One region of the Kitasatospora sp. NPDC057518 genome, then DNA from elsewhere that is predicted to be linked to it. Evidence: riboswitches for the same ligand, from Rfam matches in the RefSeq annotation. Region 1 holds a riboswitch; each other region holds the start of a gene.

Evidence for each region. Region 1 has a riboswitch for cobalamin ahead of ACFU7Z_RS21040 (ribonucleoside-diphosphate reductase subunit alpha). Riboswitches for the same ligand answer to the same signal wherever they lie in the genome.
Region 2: linked by a shared signal. The riboswitch ahead of ACFU7Z_RS30075 (HoxN/HupN/NixA family nickel/cobalt transporter) and the one ahead of ACFU7Z_RS21040 (ribonucleoside-diphosphate reductase subunit alpha) in region 1 are both predicted to bind cobalamin.
Region 3: linked by a shared signal. The riboswitch ahead of ACFU7Z_RS07520 (cobalamin biosynthesis protein) and the one ahead of ACFU7Z_RS21040 (ribonucleoside-diphosphate reductase subunit alpha) in region 1 are both predicted to bind cobalamin.
Region 4: linked by a shared signal. The riboswitch ahead of metE (5-methyltetrahydropteroyltriglutamate--homocysteine S-methyltransferase) and the one ahead of ACFU7Z_RS21040 (ribonucleoside-diphosphate reductase subunit alpha) in region 1 are both predicted to bind cobalamin.

Annotation. Positions count from the first base shown of each region.
Region 1 covers NZ_JBHVEU010000199.1:808-5,175, reverse strand. Annotated here, with positions in the region: gene ACFU7Z_RS21045 (hypothetical protein) at 73-954, opposite strand; cobalamin riboswitch at 1,369-1,513, shown strand; gene ACFU7Z_RS21040 (ribonucleoside-diphosphate reductase subunit alpha) at 1,706-4,117, shown strand; gene ACFU7Z_RS21035 (ribonucleotide-diphosphate reductase subunit beta) at 4,138-4,368, shown strand, end outside.
Region 2 covers NZ_JBHVEU010000377.1:2,014-6,381, reverse strand. Annotated here, with positions in the region: gene ACFU7Z_RS30090 (AAA family ATPase) at 1-114, shown strand, start outside; gene ACFU7Z_RS30085 (hypothetical protein) at 160-1,833, opposite strand; gene ACFU7Z_RS30080 (metalloregulator ArsR/SmtB family transcription factor) at 1,956-2,339, opposite strand; cobalamin riboswitch at 2,422-2,635, shown strand; gene ACFU7Z_RS30075 (HoxN/HupN/NixA family nickel/cobalt transporter) at 2,666-3,781, shown strand; gene rpmG (50S ribosomal protein L33) at 3,848-4,012, opposite strand; gene rpmB (50S ribosomal protein L28) at 4,157-4,368, shown strand, end outside.
Region 3 covers NZ_JBHVEU010000046.1:24,820-29,187, reverse strand. Annotated here, with positions in the region: gene ACFU7Z_RS07530 (hypothetical protein) at 1-75, opposite strand, end outside; gene ACFU7Z_RS07525 (alpha/beta hydrolase family protein) at 743-1,849, opposite strand; cobalamin riboswitch at 2,174-2,307, shown strand; gene ACFU7Z_RS07520 (cobalamin biosynthesis protein) at 2,415-3,428, shown strand; gene ACFU7Z_RS07515 (cobyric acid synthase) at 3,425-4,368, shown strand, end outside.
Region 4 covers NZ_JBHVEU010000256.1:7,857-12,224, reverse strand. Annotated here, with positions in the region: gene metE (5-methyltetrahydropteroyltriglutamate--homocysteine S-methyltransferase) at 1-1,770, opposite strand, end outside; cobalamin riboswitch at 1,935-2,172, opposite strand; gene ACFU7Z_RS24635 (hypothetical protein) at 2,255-2,572, opposite strand; gene ACFU7Z_RS24630 (ECF transporter S component) at 2,591-3,475, opposite strand; gene ACFU7Z_RS24625 (ABC transporter ATP-binding protein) at 3,472-4,368, opposite strand, start outside.

The DNA of each region.
Region 1 (4,368 bases):
ACTGTTCCGAGAGCCTGCCACACTCCCCCGGCCCCGGCGAACGAACCGCCGGGGCCGGGGTGTCACGGCGGGTCAGCCCGCCGGGGTGCCCTGGACGCCGGGCGCGGCCGAGGACGCGGCCTTGGCGCGCTTGAGCAACTGCCCCTTCACGTGCTCGGTGAACCCGGCGGCCGCGGCGGTCGCCGTGGCGTCCGGAGCGTTGCCGCCCTTCGCCGAGCCCTCGACCGTGAAGTAGCCGTACCGGCCCAGGCTGTTGTGGGTGCCGGTACAACCCGGACCGGCACAGAACGCCGGCGAACCGGGGGCGGGCGCGCCCTTGAGCTGACCGGCGAAGTTCTTCAGCGCGGTCTCGGCCTGGAGCTTGTGCTCGAAGACCGCCACCCCGACGGTGACCGCGCTGTCCCCGGAGACGTACGTCGCCCGGAGCACCTGCTGGCACCCCTGGTCGCCGAGCACCTTGCCCAGCCCTCCGGTCGTGGAGTTCCCGTCCCAACAGGGCGAGTCCAGCGACACGACGGTGCGGTTCCAGGTGGCGCCGTTGATCGTCACCTGGAGCGCGGAGAACAGCGCTCCCGCGTCCTGCGGCGCCGGGTCGGTGGCAGCCTCCCAGATCGGCTTCGACGGGTCGTCCGGCGTACCGGACGTGCTCGGGGGGACGGTCGGCTGGGTGGATTTCGCGACGGTCGGGGAACCGTCGTCCTTCTTGCCCTGGAGCAGCACCACACCGCCCGCGACCAGGCCGCCCACCACGGCGACCGCGGCCACCACACCGACGGCCTTCATCCGGCGACGGCGTTTGCCCTCGACCTCGTTGCGGTCCGCCAGCGCGTCCCAGTCCGGCTCGGCCCGCTGCTGCGGGACCGGCTGCTGGGGCTGCTGCTGGAGGTGCCACTGCGGCTGCGGCTGCGCGACGGGCTGGGGCTGCCCGACCGGCTGCGGGTGCGGCTGCCCCACCGGCGGAGCCGGCTGCGGCGGAGGCGCGACCGGGTGCGGCACCGGCGGGATGGGCTGCGCGACCGGCTGCACCGACGGCACCACCGGCCCGTACGAGGCGGGCGGCGGCCCGAAACCCCCGCTCGGCGGCGGTACCGGACCAGGTACCACCGGCTGCTGACTCTGTGCGCCCCCCGGCCCGGCGGGAGGCGTTCCCTGCGGCCCCTGCCCAGGTACGCCAGTTCCGTCGCTCATGCGCCCAGATCGTAGGGCATCCTCGTGAGCGCCGGTCCTCCCGGTGACCATTCCGTATCGAAACCAGGACGGCCCCGGCCCGGTTCCGGGGCTGCCGAGGGCCATCGCGCACCACGTTCCTGGTACTGCCGGTCATCGTCCCGACACGCGGCGCCGTACTACATCTGGGGTCGCTTCAGTGAGACACCACTACATGTATGCTCGCTTCTGCTGTCGATGCAGGGGAACCCGGTGCGAATCCGGGACTGCCCCGCAGCGGTGAGCGGGCGGCTCCAGCAGCCGCACCCCGCGAGTCCGAGTACCTGCCGACGGCGTGCGCCACGGCCCTCCCGCAGAGGCCGCGCCGGCACCAGCAGTACCCCTCCGGGCCTCGCGGGCGGGCCGGGGAGTCACCTCGCGCGACGCTTTTTTGCGTTCGCGCCGTGCTCCCCTGCCCAGATCGGCCCGGTGGCCCCCCGAGCACCGCCGCCGATCGCCGCCAGGAGAGAGCGCCTTGACCACCGCTGCCTCAGCCACCCTGCCCGCCCAGGGCTCCGGTACCGCCTTCACCGACCCGACGGTCTCCGACCCCGGGGGCGCGCTGCTGCGGCTGCTCACCGACCGCAGCACCGACCTCACCGAGGTCGACCCCGGCCATGTCGCCGCCGCCGCGCTGCGCGGCCGCCACGCCGGCTCGGACTTCGCCGAGCTGCGCGGGCTGGCCGTGGACGCCGCCGCGTCGATGATCGCCGAGGACCCCCAGTACTCGAAGCTGGCCGCCCGCCTGCTCGCGCTGGAGATCGTCGACGAGGCGAACAGCCAGGGCTCGGTGTCCTTCTCCGCCTCGATCGCCGTCGGCCACACCGAGGGCCTGATCGGCGACACCACCGCGGACTTCGTCGCCAAGCACGCCGCCGCCCTGGACGCGCTGATCGACACCGCCGGCGACGACCGCTTCGAGTACTTCGGCCTGCGCACCGTGCAGTCCCGCTACCTGCTGCGCCACCCGATCACCCGCAAGGTGATCGAGACCCCGCAGCACTTCCTGCTCCGCGTCGCCTGCGGCCTGGCGGTCGGCGACTCCGAGCAGTCGGTGCGCGAGGTGGCCGAGCTGTACGGCCTGATGAGCCGCCTGGAGTACCTGACCTCCTCGCCGACGCTGTTCAACTCCGGCACCCGGCACCCGCAGATGTCGAGCTGCTACCTGCTCGACTCGCCGCTGGACAATCTGGACTCGATCTACAACCGCTACGCGCAGATCGCCCGCCTGTCCAAGCACGCCGGCGGCATCGGCCTGTCCTACTCGCGCATCCGCTCGCGCGGCAGCCTGATCCGCGGCACCAACGGCAAGTCCAACGGCATCGTGCCGTTCCTGCGCACCCTCGACTCCTCGGTCGCCGCCGTCAACCAGGGCGGCCGCCGCAAGGGCGCGGCCTGCGTCTACCTGGAGACCTGGCACGCCGACATCGAGGAGTTCCTGGAGCTCCGCGACAACACCGGCGAAGAGGCCCGCCGCACCCACAACCTCAACCTGGCGCACTGGATCCCGGACGAGTTCATGCGCCGGGTCAACGCCAACCAGGACTGGTCGCTGTTCTCCCCGGCCGACGTGCCGGAGCTGGTCGACCTGTGGGGCGCCGACTTCGACGAGGCCTACCGCAAGGCCGAGCTGGCCGGCAAGGCCGTCCGCACCATCCCGGCGCAGACCCTGTACGCCCGCATGATGCGCACCCTGGCGCAGACCGGCAACGGCTGGATGACCTTCAAGGACGCCTCCAACCGCGCCGCCAACCAGACCGCCCTGCCGGGCCGCACCGTGCACTCCTCCAACCTGTGCACGGAGATCCTGGAGGTCACGGACGACTCCGAGACCGCCGTCTGCAACCTCGGCTCGGTCAACCTCGGCGCCCACGTGGCCCCCGGTGCCACCGTCGACGACCTGCTCGGCGCCATGGACTGGGAGCGCCTCGACGCCACCGTCCGCACGGCCGTGACGTTCCTCGACCGCGTGGTGGACATCAACTTCTACCCGACCACCGAGGCCGGCACCTCCAACTCCCGCTGGCGGCCGGTCGGCCTCGGCGTGATGGGCCTCCAGGACGTCTTCTTCAAGCTGCGGATCGACTTCGACTCCGCCGAGGCCGCCCGCCTGTCCACGCTGATCGCCGAGCGCATCATGCTCACCGCGTACGAGCGCTCCGCCGACCTGGCCGAGCAGCTCGGCCGCCACGAGGCGTACGGCGAGACCCGCGCCGCCCGCGGCGAGCTGCACATCGACCACTTCCCGACGGCCGCCCCGCAGTGGGCCGACCGCTGGACGGCGCTGCGCGCCCGGATCGCCGAGACCGGCCTGCGCAACTCGCTGCTGCTGGCCATCGCGCCGACCGCGACCATCGCGTCCATCGCCGGCGTGTACGAGTGCATCGAGCCGCAGGTGTCCAACCTGTTCAAGCGCGAGACGCTGTCCGGCGAGTTCCTCCAGGTCAACCCGTACCTGGTGCGCGAGCTCAAGGAGCTCGGCGTCTGGGACCAGCAGACCCGCGACGCCCTGCGCGACGCCAACGGCTCCGTCCAGGACCTGAACTGGCTGCCCGCCGGGGTCCGTTCGCTGTACCGGACGGCCTGGGAGCTGCCGCAGCGCGCGCTGATCGACCTGGCCGCGGCCCGTATGCCGTACCTGGACCAGAGCCAGTCCCTGAACCTGTTCATGGCGGCGCCGACCATCGGCAAGCTCAGCTCGATGTACGCCTACGCGTGGAAGGTGGGTCTGAAGACCACCTACTACCTGCGTTCGCGCCCGGCCACCCGCATCGCCCAGGCCGCGTCCGGCACCGCCCGTGCCGCCGCGCCGGCGCCGGTGCCCGTGAACACCCCCTCCCTCACCCCGGAGCAGGAAGCCGCCATCGCCTGCTCCCTGGAGAACCCCGAGTCCTGCGAGGCCTGCCAGTGACCACCCCCGAAGACCGCAAGATGCTGCTCGACCCCGGCTTCGAGCTGACCCTGCGCCCGATGCGCTACCCGTCGTTCTACGACCGGTACCGGGACGCGATCAAGAACACCTGGACCGTCGAGGAGGTGGACCTGCACTCCGACGTCGCCGACCTGGCGAAGCTCAGCGAGGGCGAGCGCCACCTCATCGGCCGGCTGGTCGCGTTCTTCGCGACGGGCGACTCGATCGTCTCCAACAACGTGGTGCTGAGC
Region 2 (4,368 bases), on a different contig from region 1:
CAGTACGCGAAGGAGGCGCAGGCCCACACCCTGCTCGTCACCCTCGCCGAGGAGCTGGACGACGCGGAGCTGGCGGAGCGCAGCCGCGAGCGGCTGCGGCAGCTGGCGGGCTGAGGGGCGGTCCGGGCCGAGGGGCGGTCCGTAGCGGGCCAGGCGGGGTCAGGGCCCGGTGTGGAAGGACACCCGGGTGCGGTGCCCGCCGGTGCGGACGGTGAGTCCGTGCTCGGGGAGGCCGGCCGGGTCGCCGCCGTCGGCGAGCCAGCAGGCCACGGCGGAGCCGAGCAGCAGCGGGTCGACGGCGGGATCGGGGCGGCCCCAGTCCGGTTCGGCGCGGGCCTCCAGCAGCCGGCCGCCGTGCAGCCGGAGCAGGTGGCGGGCCGGGCCGAGGGCGGCCACCGCGACGGCGAGGCCGGGCAGTTCGGCGGCGGTGTCGGCGAGCCAGCGGGTGGCGGGGCGTTCGGCGTGCGCCTCGGTGCGGGCGATCACCTCGGCCGTGTAGCGCAGGGCGTCGCCCGGGTGCTCGTCGGTGAGGGCGTGGAAGCCGCGCGGGGTGTGGTCGTCCGGGTGGAAGGGGTAGCGCCGCAGGCTCACCTCGGTCCCCTCGGTGCTGCCCTCGACGTCGTACGCGGTGGGCCACTCGGCGGCCCCGGGGCAGGGGACGGGCCTGGGGTAGGGCGGCAGGGCCGGTTCGTCCCCGGGTTCGTCCAGGCCGTCCAGGAAGGAGTAGAGCAGCGGGCGCAGCAGCCGGGCGGATTCGCCGCGGTGGGCGAGCGAGCGGTCGGTGATCTCGCGCAGGCCGGCCGGGGCCTCGGCGAGGGCCTGTTCGAGCTGGGCGGCGAGGTCCCCGTCCGGGTCGAGGACGGGGGCGGCCTGGCCGAAGGCGTAGCTGGGGGAGCGCGGGTCGAGTTCGGCGGCGCCGGTGGCGACGAGCATGGTGCGGTGTTCCAGGGCGGCGCCGTAGACGGTGACCGAGCCGTGGTCGCCGATCACGCAGTCGGCGGCGACGAGCGCGGCCTGCCAGCCCTGGTGGGGCGGGATCAGGCGCAGGCCCATCCGGCGGGCGTCGTCGAGCAGCGCCCCGGGGGCGTGGCGGCTCCACACGTTGGGGTGCAGGACGACGGCCACCGTGTACTCGTCGGCGGGCAGTTGGCGGACGAGCCGCCGGGGCAGGTCGGGGTGGCGGCCGAATAACGAGTGCTCGCTCCAGGTGGAGCTGACGACGACGAGCCGTCGGCCGCCGACGGCGCCGAGCGCGGCGCGGTAGCCGTCCCGGGAGCGCCGGCTGGCGAGCATCCGGTCGAAGCACGGGTCGCCGACCACCCGGGCGACGTCCAGGGCCTCGGGGCAGGAGGTCCGCAGCCGGTCCAGCTGTTCGGGGTGGGAGAGCCCGAGGACGTCCACGAACACCCGCCCGCGGTGGGTGAGTTCGTTGCGGGACAGGCCGGCGGCGCTGACCGTGTCGCCGGTGGACTCGGTGACCAGGCGGTTGTAGCCGGCGCCGTGCGGCAGGACGACGAGGCGGGCGTCCAGGTGGTGCATGGAGGAGTGGACGGCGCAGGCGACGGCCAGGTCGAAGCGGTGGCGGACGGCGTCGTCCCAGTCCAGCACGGTGAAGCCGGACAGGCCGTGCAGGTACTCGTCCAGGGCGCGGTCGGCGAAGACGGAACCGGGGTTGACGGTGAAGTACCACTCGATGCCGTGCGGGCTCAGCAGGGAGAGGACGTCCAGCACCCGGGTGGCCGAGGTGAGGGTGCGGGCGACCGCCAGCACGCGGGCCTTGACCGGGTCGGTGTTCCAGCGGTCGGCGGGCCAGGCATGGGGGTGGGACGGCACATCATGATCGTACTGGCCGGGGCCGTTCGCGGCGCGCCTTCCCGAGCGGGAGTCAGCGGCCCGGGCGGGAGTCGGCGGACCGAGCGGGAGTCGGCAGGTCGGGCAGGCGTCGGCGGGAGGGGTCAGCCCACTGCCGCGCTGGGCTCGTGGTGCTCGGCGGCGGCGCACTCGTCGAGGAGGGGGCGCATGGCCTCGTCCACGAGCCGGTAGCGCACCACTCGTCCGTCCCGGTCGCCGGTGACCACGCCGGCCGTGCGGAGCAGCCGCAGGGCCTGGGAGACGGCGGGGTCGCGCATGCCGGTGGCCACCGCGAGGTCGCTGACGGCGAGCGGGCCGGCCCGGTGGAGGGCGAGCAGCAGGGCGAGCCGTCCGGGGTCGGCGAGCAGGGAGAACCGCTCGGCCCAGGACCGGACGTGCGCGGGGTCGCCGATCGCGGCGATGGCCTCGCAGACCCGGTGCCCGTCGATGGTGCGGTGGCCCGCGCGGTCGGCCGGTACGAGATGCATGCGGACATTCTTGCAGGCGGTCGCCTGTGATCCTGGACACCTGCGCAGGTGCGCAGCCTTGCACGGGTCGGGGCGCGGCCCCTACGGTGTTCCCCGCCGTGGTGCTCGGGAAGACCGGTGACGGACCCTCAGGGGTCCCAGCCCGGAGCGGCCCTCGCCACTGTGATCGGGTCGTTCCTCCGCCCGCGGAGGAACGTCGTCCGTGCCCACGGAGCCACTGGGTGCCTCGCGCACCTGGGAAGGCGGGCACGGGTATCCCGTCAGCCAGGAGACCGGCCACGGCATCTCACGAGGTTTTCCACGAGGTGCTGGAGCGTGATCCGCAGATGACCCTGCCCGAAACCGTTGCCGCCGGCGCGAAGCCGGCCCCTTCCGTGCTGCCCAGCTTCAGATGGCGGCGCGAGGACACCGTCCGTACGGCCGGGCTGATGGCGGTGATCGTGGCCATGCACGTGGTGGCCTTCGGCACGCTGATCTTCCTGGTCGCGCCCGAGCGGTACGCGGTCGGTACCCAGGTCTTCGGGGTGGGCCTCGGCATCACCGCGTACACCCTCGGTATGCGGCACGCCTTCGACGCCGACCACATCGCGGTGATCGACAACACCACCCGCAAGCTGATGGCGGACGGCAAGCGGCCGGTCTCGGTGGGCTTCTGGTTCGCCCTCGGGCACTCCTCGATGGTGGTGCTGATGGCCGCCCTGGTGGCGGGCGGCGCGCAGCTGGCGAACACGCTGATGGACGACGAGTCGGCCACCCACAAGTGGCTGGGCGTGATCGGGACGACCACCTCCGGCGTGTTCCTCTACCTGATCGGCGCGCTCAACCTGGCGGCGCTGCTCGGCATCCTCAGGGTGTTCCGCTCGATGCGGGCCGGGAAGTTCGACGAGAAGGAGCTGGAGGCGCACCTCGACTCGCGCGGCTTCATGGCCCGGGTGCTGAACCGGGCGACCCGTTCGATCACCCGGCCGGGGCAGATGTTCCCGGTGGGCATGGTGCTGGGCCTGGGCTTCGACACGGCGACCGAGGTCACCCTGATGGTGATGGCCGGCTCGGGCGCGGCCTCCGGGCTGCCCTGGTACGCGATCGTCTGCCTGCCGCTGCTGTTCGCGGCGGGGATGAGCCTGTTCGACACCCTGGACGGGACGTTCATGAACTTCGCGTACCAGTGGGCCTTCGCCAACCCGGTCCGGAAGGTGTACTACAACCTGACCATCACGGGTCTGTCGATCGCGGTGGCCTTCATCATCGGCACCATCGAGCTGGTCGGGGTGCTGCACGAGAAGCTCGACCTGACCGACCCGGTCACCGGGTTCGTCGCGGACATCTCGCTGGACAACGTGGGCTACGCGATCGCCGGGCTGTTCGTGGTCGTCTGGGCGATCGCGATCGGGTACTGGAAGCTCGCCCGGGTCGAGCAGCGCTGGACGCCCGAGGGCTCCTGAGCCGAGCGGCCCGGCCGCCCACGGCGCCTCCCCGAGTCCGGGGAGGCGCCGTTCGCGTGTCCGGGGTCAGCGCTCCTCGCGGAAGTCGACGTGCCGGCCCGCGGCCGGGTCGTACTTGCGCAGGACCATCCGGTCCGGGTCGTTGCGGCGGTTCTTGCGGGTCACGTACGTGAAGCCGGTGCCGGCGGTGGAGCGGAGCCTGATCACCGGGCGCAGTTCGCTGCGGGCCATGGGACGTCCTCCTGGGGTCTGGGGGTCGGGGTCTCGGGGTCCGGTCCGAGGGGTTGGCTCGAACCGTACATCGAAATGGAAGTCATTTTCATCTGGTGTAACGTGAGCCCGGTCCTGCCCATTCCCGGACGCCAGGGAGCACCCATGTCCGCCCGCTGCCAACTCACCGGCCGCCGGCCCGGCTTCGGCAACGCGATCTCGCACTCGCACCGCCGCACCGGCCGCCGCTTCGACCCCAACATCCAGCGCAAGCGCTACTGGCTGCCCGGCGAGGGCCGGTACGTCCGGCTGGCGCTGAGCGCCAAGGGCATCCGCACCGTCGACGCGATCGGCATCGAGGCCGCCGTCGCCCGCAT
Region 3 (4,368 bases), on a different contig from region 1:
GACCCGGACGGCGTCCACCAGCATCCGGCGGGCCAGCGGCGCCAGCTCGGACGGTGCCGGAAAGCCCTCCGGCACGGGAACCCTGCCCCGCCCGGGAGCCGGAGCGGGCCCTCGTCGCCGGGGTACTGCGTTACGGGGGACTCCCGCCCCGCCCGGCCTGCCACCGGCGGGCCGTTGGGCCGTTCCGGGGAGACGGGTCACCGTCGCACCGGTACCGATCGTCGGCGGGAGCGGGGCATCACGGTCGCGCGGGTTCCGAGACGTCACGTCGAGCAGTCTTCCCCTTGTACCGGCCTTCTGTCACATCCGGTTGTCCGTACGACCGGGCGACCGCCGGTGGCACCTCCGCAAGATCGGGCAACAACGGCAAACCGCCTGGCCGGAAACGTGTGACCTGCCCATGCCATGGGGGGCGGGCCGGTTGCCGGGAATGCTCGGGCGGTCACCGTGCGTACGGGTGGGGGGTAAGGGGCCGGGCCAAATATTGCTCCTGACAGCCGAGGGGCCCGCACGGGGGCGTTTCGGCCCGGCGACGCCCGGCAGGACTGTCCAGCCCGAATCCGGACGGATGGCGGGCGGCGTGATCGGGATCGAGCCGCACCGGAAGTCGGCCGGGCCGACTTTTCACGCGGGCCCGGAGGAATGGGAGGAACGTTCATTCCCGGACGGGGGGAATCGCACCGGGAAAAGCGGCGGGGACCAGCCGAAAACGCCCTCGCGCACAGGGGGGGTGGTTGAGCCCCTAGAGGAGCGGGGTGAGCCAGCGGCGGAGGAGTTCGGTGTAGCGGTCGGGGGCGGTGTTCCAGAGGGTGGCGTGGTCGGCGCCGGGGAAGGGTTGGAGGCTCACCACGTCGCGGCGGGCGGCGGCCAGCTTCTCGGCGGTGCCGAAGGGCGCGATCCGGTCCTCGGGGCTGTGCAGGAGGAGGGTCGGCACCCGCAGGTCGGTGCCGTCGGCGATGCGGCCGAAGTCGGCGAGGTCGACCCCGGTGCGGCCCTCGGCGGCGAGGGCGCCGAGCTCGGCGGCGACGCCCTGGAAGCCGGCCCGGGCGGCGTCCCGGCGGGCGGAGGCGGGCAGGTCGAGCACGGGCGAGTCGAGGATCAGGCCGCGGACGGCGTGCGACCAGGCGGAGCGGGCCACGGTCTGCAGCACGATGGTCGCGCCGACGGACCAGCCGTACAGGATCACCTTGCCCGCGCCGCTGTCGAGCGCCAGCCGCACCGCCGCCTCGATGTCGCGCCACTCGGTCTCGCCGAAGTGGCTGAGCCCGTCCGGGGAGGCGGGGGCGCCCCGGTCGCCGCGGTAGGTGACGGCGAGGGCGGGCAGGCCGAGCCGGTCGAGGACGGGGAGCACCGGGAGGGTCTGCCGGCGGTCGTCGCCGGGGCCGTGCACCAGGATCACCCAGGTGCCGCGCTTGCCGTCGAGCCGCCAGGCGGGGAGGGCGCCGAGCTCGCCGTCGGCGGTGGTGTCGGCGAAGGCCAGGCCGAGCGCCTCGGTGGGGTCGCCGAGGTGGACCCGCGGGGTGAAGCGGACCTCGGTGCCGGGGACGAGGGTGCCCCGGTCGGCGCGGACCAGTCGGCGGGTGACGCCCTGTTCGTCGGCGTGCAGCACCTCCTCGACGACCGCGTGCCCGCCGTCCGCCCACTCCACCGCCCAGCGGCCGGGACGCAGGCTCGCGGGGCCGCGGGTGAAGGTGACCCGGCCGGCGGCGAGGGCGCGGACCTGGACCGGCCCGGACTCCTGGACGGCGGTCACCGGACGGACCATCCGCTCGGAGGCCCGGCGGCCGACCACCAGCACGGCGGCCCCCACCGCGGCGGCCGCCACGACGGCGGCGGTTCCCCAACGCATCTCGCTCCCCGCTCTGTTGTTCACGGACGTTCTTCACGGACGTTGTTCACGGACCGGACGGTGTTCGAGCCCCAGTTCACCGGCGCTCCGCCCGACCGGCCACCGGGCTGGGCCGTCCGGGTCACCCGGCGGGCGCTCCCGGGGTGCTCAGGGCGGTACTCAGGGCGGTACTCAGGGGGTGCCGGTGGCGAGGGTCGGGGCGGGGCCGCGCCGGGCGATCCGACCGGGCGTCAGCGGCGTCCCCGTGTGACCAACCCCTCCGTGACCTCGGTTGACTCCCGGTTCGGGCCCGTGATGGGATCCTGGGGCCAAACGGAGGCATGGAGAGGAAGCCGGTGGAAGTCCGGCGCGGTCCCGCCACTGTCACCGGGGAGCACGCTCGGAACATCGCCACGGCGGGCCGTCGACGGCTGCTGGAAGGCTCCGGGGGTGCGTTCGACCCGGAAGCCAGGAGACTCTCGCCGCCGTCACGTCGATCCAGGGCGCGGACCCTGAGTGAGGACACGCACGCGATGCAGGCTGCCCCGCCCGGCCGGACTCCGAGCTGCCCTCCGCCGTGCGGCCGATGACCCCGCGCGCGCCTTCCCCCGCTCCGCGCCCGCTGACCCGAGCCTCGCGCCCGCTGGCCCGCGCCGCCGTGTTCGCGCTCGGCGCCGCCGCGGGCTACGCCGCCGACGCCCGCTTCGCCGACCCCCGCCGGGGCCACCCGGTGGCCGTCTTCGGCAGCGCCGCGACCCGGCTGGAGCGGCGGTTGTGGCGCGACGACCGTGCCGCCGGGGCCGGGTACACCGCGCTGTGCGTGGGCGCGGTCACGGCGGGCGCGCTCGCCCTGGACCGTACGGTGGGCCGACGCCCGCTGGGCCGGGCGGCGCTGGCGGCGGCCGCGACCTGGACGGTGCTCGGCGGCACCTCGCTGACCCGGGAGGCCCGCACCATCGGCCGCTCACTGGCCGCCGGCGACCTCGCCGCCGCCCGGGAGCGGCTGCCGCACCTGTGCGGGCGGGACCCGAGCGCGCTGGACGGGCAGCAGATCGCCCGGGCGGTGGTCGAGTCGGTGGCCGAGAACACCGCCGACGCCGTGGTGAACGCGCTGACCTGGGGCGCCCTGGCCGGCACCCCCGGCCTGCTGGCCTTCCGCGCCGTGAACACCCTGGACGCCATGGTCGGCCACCGCTCGCCCCGCTACGCCCGGTTCGGCTGGGCCTCGGCCCGGCTGGACGACGTGGCGGGCTGGCCGGGCGCCCGGCTGACGGCGCTGCTGACGGTGGCCGCCGCCCCCGAGCCCCGGACCGCCTGGCGGGTCTGGCGGCGCGACGGCTCCGCGCACCCGAGCCCGAACGCGGGCCAGGCCGAATCGGCGTTCGCCGGCGCGGTGGGCGTCCGACTGGGCGGCACGCTGCGGTACGGCGAGCGGGTGGAGCACCGGCCCGTCCTGGGCGCGGAGCTGCGGCCGGTGACGGTGGACGACATCGAGCGGGCCTGCGCGCTCTCCCGGCGGGTGGGCGCACTGGCGCTGGGTACGACGGTCGCGGGGCACGTCCTGCTGCGGGCACTGCTGAAGAAGAGGGGACGGGTATGAGCAACGCACTGCTGGTCGCGGGGACGACCTCGGACGCGGGCAAGAGCGTGGTGACGGCCGGGATCTGCCGGTGGCTCGCCCGCCAGGGCGTACGGGTCGCGCCGTTCAAGGCGCAGAACATGTCGCTCAACTCCTTCGTCACCGCCGACGGCGCCGAGATCGGCCGCGCCCAGGCGATGCAGGCGCAGGCCGCCCGGGTGGAGCCGGAGGCGGCGATGAACCCGGTGCTGCTCAAGCCGGGCGCGGACGGCCGCAGCCAGGTGGTGCTGCTCGGCCGACCGGTGGCCGAGGTCGGCGCGCTGGACTACCGCGAGCGCAAGCCCGTCCTGCTGGAGCGCGCCCTGGAGTGCCTGGCCGACCTGCGCGGCCGCTACGACGTGGTGGTCTGCGAGGGCGCGGGATCGCCCGCCGAGATCAACCTGCGCGACCGCGACATCGCCAACATGGGCCTGGCCACGGCCGCCGCCCTGCCGGTGGTGGTGGTCGGGGACATCGACCGCGGCGGGGTCTTCGCGGCGATGTACGGGACGCTGGCGCTGCTGTCGGCGGAGGACCAGCGGCACGTGGCGGGCTGGTTCGTCAACAAGTTCCGCGGCGACGCGCGGCTGCTGGCGCCCGGGCTGGAGATGCTGCACGAGCTGACCGGCCGTCCGGTGCTGGGCACGCTGCCGATGCTGCCCGGGCTCTGGCTGGACGCCGAGGACTCGCTGGACCTGTCCACCGTGGCGGACCGGGCGGACGGGCCCGGGCCGCTCGGCGCGGACGTGCTGCGGGTGGCCGTGGTGCGCTTCCCCCGGCTGTCCAACTTCACCGACATGGACGCGCTCGCGCAGGAGCCGGGCGTGCTGGTCCGCTGGGCGACCAGGCCGGAGGAGCTGGCCGACGCCGACCTGGTGGTGCTGCCCGGTACCCGGGCCACCGTCGCGGACCTCGCCTGGCT
Region 4 (4,368 bases), on a different contig from region 1:
GCGGGCGGTGTCGGCGAGCGGCTGGTCGTCGCGGACGAAGGACCAGGCGAGCATGGTGACCGGGCCGGTGAGCATGCCCTTGACCGGACGGTCGGTCAGGCCCTGCGCGTAGCGGAACCAGTCGACGGTCATCGGGTGCGGCCGGGAGATGTCCCCGGCGAGGACCGGCGGGCGCACGTACCGGGTGCCGTAGGACTGCACCCAGCCGTGCCGGGTGGCCAGGTAGCCGGTGAGCTGCTCGGCGAAGTACTGGACCATGTCGTTGCGCTCGGGCTCGCCGTGCACCAGGACGTCCAGGCCGGCCTTCTCCTGGTACGCGATGACCTCGCGGACCTCGGCCTCCATCCGCTCCCGGTACGTGGCGCCGTCGATCCGACCGGCCGTCAGGTCGGCCCGGGCGACGCGCAGTTCGGTGGTCTGCGGGAAGGAGCCGATGGTGGTGGTCGGCAGCAGCGGCAGGCCGAGCCGGGCGCGCTGGGCCTCGGCCCGCTGCGGGTAGGCCTGGGCGCGGCGGGCGTCCGCGTCGGTGACGGCGGCGATCCGGGCGCGCACCGCCGGGTCGCGGGTGATCGGCGAGCCCGCGCGGGAGGCCAGGTCTGCCCGGTTGGCGGCGAGGTCGGCGGCGATCGCGCCGGTGCCCTCGCGCAGGCCGCGGGCGAGCAGCGCCGCCTCGGTGGCCTTCTGCTTGGCGAAGGCCAGCCAGCGGGCGATCTGCGGGTCGATGTCGCGTTCGAGGGTGGCGTCGATCGGCACGTGCAGCAGGGAGCAGGACGGCGCGACGTCGACGGTGTCGGCGAGGCCCAGCAGGGTCGCCAGGGTCGTGAGGGATTTCTCCAGGTCGTTGATCCAGATGTTGCGCCCGTCGATCACCCCCGCCACCAGCCGCTTGCCGGGCAGGCCGCCGGCGGCGGCGAGGTCCTCCAGGTTGGCCGCGGCCGGGCCGGTGAAGTCCAGTGCCAGACCCTCGATCGGGGCCTTCGCCAGGACCGGCAGGGCGTCGCCGAGCCGGTCGAAGTAGCTGGCGACCAGCAGCTTGGGCCGGTCGGTGAGGGCGCCCAGCTCGCGGTAGGCGCGGGCGGCGGCGTTGAGCTCGGCCGGGGTGCGGTCCTGGACCAGTGCGGGCTCGTCCAGTTGCACCCAGTCGGCGCCGGCGGCGCGCAACCCGGCCAGCAGCTCCGCGTAGACGGGCAGCAGCCGGTCCAGCAGGGTGATCGGCTGGAAGTCGGCGGCCACCCCGGGCGCCGGCTTGGCGAGCAGCAGGTAGGTGACCGGCCCGACCAGCACCGGCCGGGCCGCGTGGCCGAGCAGCAGCGCCTCGCGCAGTTCGCCCACCGCCTTGGCCGGGTTCGCCGTGAACACCGTGTCCGGCCCCAACTCAGGGACCAGGTAGTGGTAGTTGGTGTCGAACCACTTGGTCATCTCCAGCGGGGCGACGTCCTGGTTGCCGCGCGCCATGGCGAAGTACCCGTCCAGCGGGTCGGCTTCGACGGCGGCCCGGTGCCGGGGCGGGATCGCGCCGACGGCGACGGTGGTGTCCAGCACGTGGTCGTAGAACGAGAAGTCACCGGTCGGGACCTCTTCGACGCCGGAGTCGGCGAGCTGCTGCCAGTTCCCCCGGCGCAGGTCGGCGGCGGTGGCCAGCAGCACCTCGGCGGTGACCGAGCCCTTCCAGTAGCCCTCGATGGCCTTCTTGAGCTCCCGGCCCCGGCCCTGGCGGGGGTAGCCGTACGCGGTGGCGACGCTCGCCGCGGCTGCGGACTTCGTGGTCAAGGGACTCTCCTTCGCGAGTCTGTTCTCCTCAGGTACCCGGAGACGGCACGAAGGCGCGAAGGGATGACGTACCCGGCGGCGGCCGTCACGGGAACGTACGGGCCTGGTCCGCCTGGTATGGTCGCCGACCCGCCCACGAGGTCACCGGATAGCCGCGCGCGGGTCGTCCGCGGGCGGGCAGTGGCAGGTCTTCGGACTCGCGGGCGCGTCCGTCCCGTGAAGGGCGGACACCTACTGGCCGTCGCTTCCCAGACCCGTCCCGGGTCCAGTGCGTATGACGGCGGTCGTTCCCACTCACCGCTGCGGGGCAGTCCCGGACTGGCCAGTCGAAAGGCGTCACCGGGTTCCCTCTTGCGACGCCCTGCCTGGCGGACAGGGCGAACCAGCTGCACCGTCAGCTTAGGGGCAAAACACCGGGCCCGGCGCGGGAATCTCGGAACCCGTCCGCATGGTGGAACGCCACCACGGCTCGCGGGGCCGGTGGTCAGGTCCGCGTCGGGGTGTCCGGCGTGCGCGGCAGGGCGGCGCGGATGTCCGCGAGCAGTCCGGTCAGGCCGCGTCCCGGACCCAGTCGGCCGTCCAGTCGCGCGAGCTGGTCGGCCGGGATGCCCGCCAGTATCCGTTCAGCTTCGACCAGCAGCTGCCGTCCCCGCTGGAGGTCTGACCTCATCCTGGCGACCTGCGCCTGCGCTCCGCCCAGCTGGCGGCGGGCGGATTCCAGTGCGGCGTGCTGTTCCGGGGTCAGGACGACGACGTCGACCCCGTCCAGCGTCATCGTCCGGTGCTTCGCGGGCTTGGGCACGATGGTCGGCCTTTCGGTTCAGGGGTGCGCCGGGCCGGTGGGCCGCGCGACGGGCGGCGGCCCCACCGTGGTGTCCGGGCCGGGCGTGGCGTCCTGGCCGGCTGGGGCGTGCGGGCCGGGCGGGGCCTCGAAGCGCACCGTGGGCTCGAAGTTGGCGCGGCGGGCCGCGCGGCGGAAGACGGTGAGGACGGCCGGCCCGACGACGAGCACGGCGGTGAAGGTGGTGACGGCGCGGCCGGTGTCCCAGCCGAGCGAGGTGGCCAGGTCGAACAGCAGGTAGCGGTGCCACTGCTCGGTGAAGGGCAGGCCCGGCAGGTAGGCGATCGAGCTGTTCGGGTCGGTGGAGAACGGCCAGAAGGAGAGGTTCAGCAGGAAGCCGAAGAGGTAGCCGGAGAACGCCCCGTACCCGGCCAGCAGCGGCACCTCCCAGCGCCGCCCGGCCCCCGGCAGCAGCCCGGCGAGCATGCCGACGAAGGCGCAGCCGAACATCTGGTACGGCATCCAGGGGCCGACGCCGCCGGTGAGCAGCGCGGAGGCGAACAGCGAGGTGCAGCCGAGGGTGAAGCCGAAGCCGGGGCCGAAGACCCGGCCGGCCAGCACCAGGATGAAGAAGACCGTCTCCACTCCGGCGGTCCCGGCGCCGAGCGGGCGGAGTCCGGCGTTGACGGCGGACAGGACGCCGAGCATGGCGAGGGCCTTGGCGTCGATGCCGCCCGCGGAGATCTCCGCGATGACGACGGCGAGCACCAGGACCAGCAGGGCACCGAAGATCAGCGGCGGCGCGTAGTTGGAGCCGAACCGCCCGGGCGCGACCACGAACGGCCAGGTGAAGGCCACCAGCCCGATGAAAGCGGCCAGGGCGACGACGACACGGGCCCGGCCGGGGATCCGGACGGCGGTCACCGGGCGGCCTCCACCGCTTCCACGGCCGCCGCGACCTGTCGCACCGTCAGGTAGCCGAGCGGGGCGAGGATCTTGGCGGTCTGCGGGGCGAAGGTGGGCGAGGCGACGATGACCTCGGCGGTGGGCCCGTCGGCGACGATCTCGCCCTCGGCCATCACCACGACGCGGTCGGCGGCGGAGGCGACGAACTCGACGTCGTGGGTGGAGACGACGACCGTACGGCCTTCGGCGGCGAGGGCGTCCACGATGCCGGTGAGCGCCTCCTTCGCCTGGTAGTCGAGCCCCCGGGTGGGTTCGTCCAGCAGCACGACCCGTGGTGCGGCGGCGAGTTGGATCGCCAGGACGAGGGCCAGCTTCTGCCCCTCGGAGAGCTCCCGGGGGTGGGTGCCGTCCGGGATCCCAGGGGCCAGGCGGTCGAGGACCTGCCGTGCGGTCGGCCCGCCGGCGCCGTCGGCTTCGAGGTCGCTCTGGGCGAGTTCCTGGGCGACCGTCTCCAGGTACAGCAGGTCGGTGGGGGTCTGCGGGACGAGCCCGACCAGCTGCCGGGCCCGGGCCGCGGGCAGCCGCTTGGGGTCCGCGGCCGGGCCGCCCCCGGCGCCGGTGACCTTCACGCTGCCGCCCTGGCGGGGCCCGGAGCCCTGGAGGGCCCACAGGAGCGAGGACTTGCCGGACCCGTTGCGGCCCATCAGCGCCGTGACCTCGCCCGCCCGCAGCTCCAGCCGGACGTCCCGGACGGCGGCCACCGGCCCGTACCGGACGACGACCCCCGTCGCCTCCAGCACCGGTTCCCCCGCCACCGCTGCCCGGCGCGGCGGGGGAACCGGCAGGTCCGTGAGCCTCTCCCGCAGCGGCGCGGCGGCCCGGCGGGCGTCCCGGACGGACAGCGGCAGCGG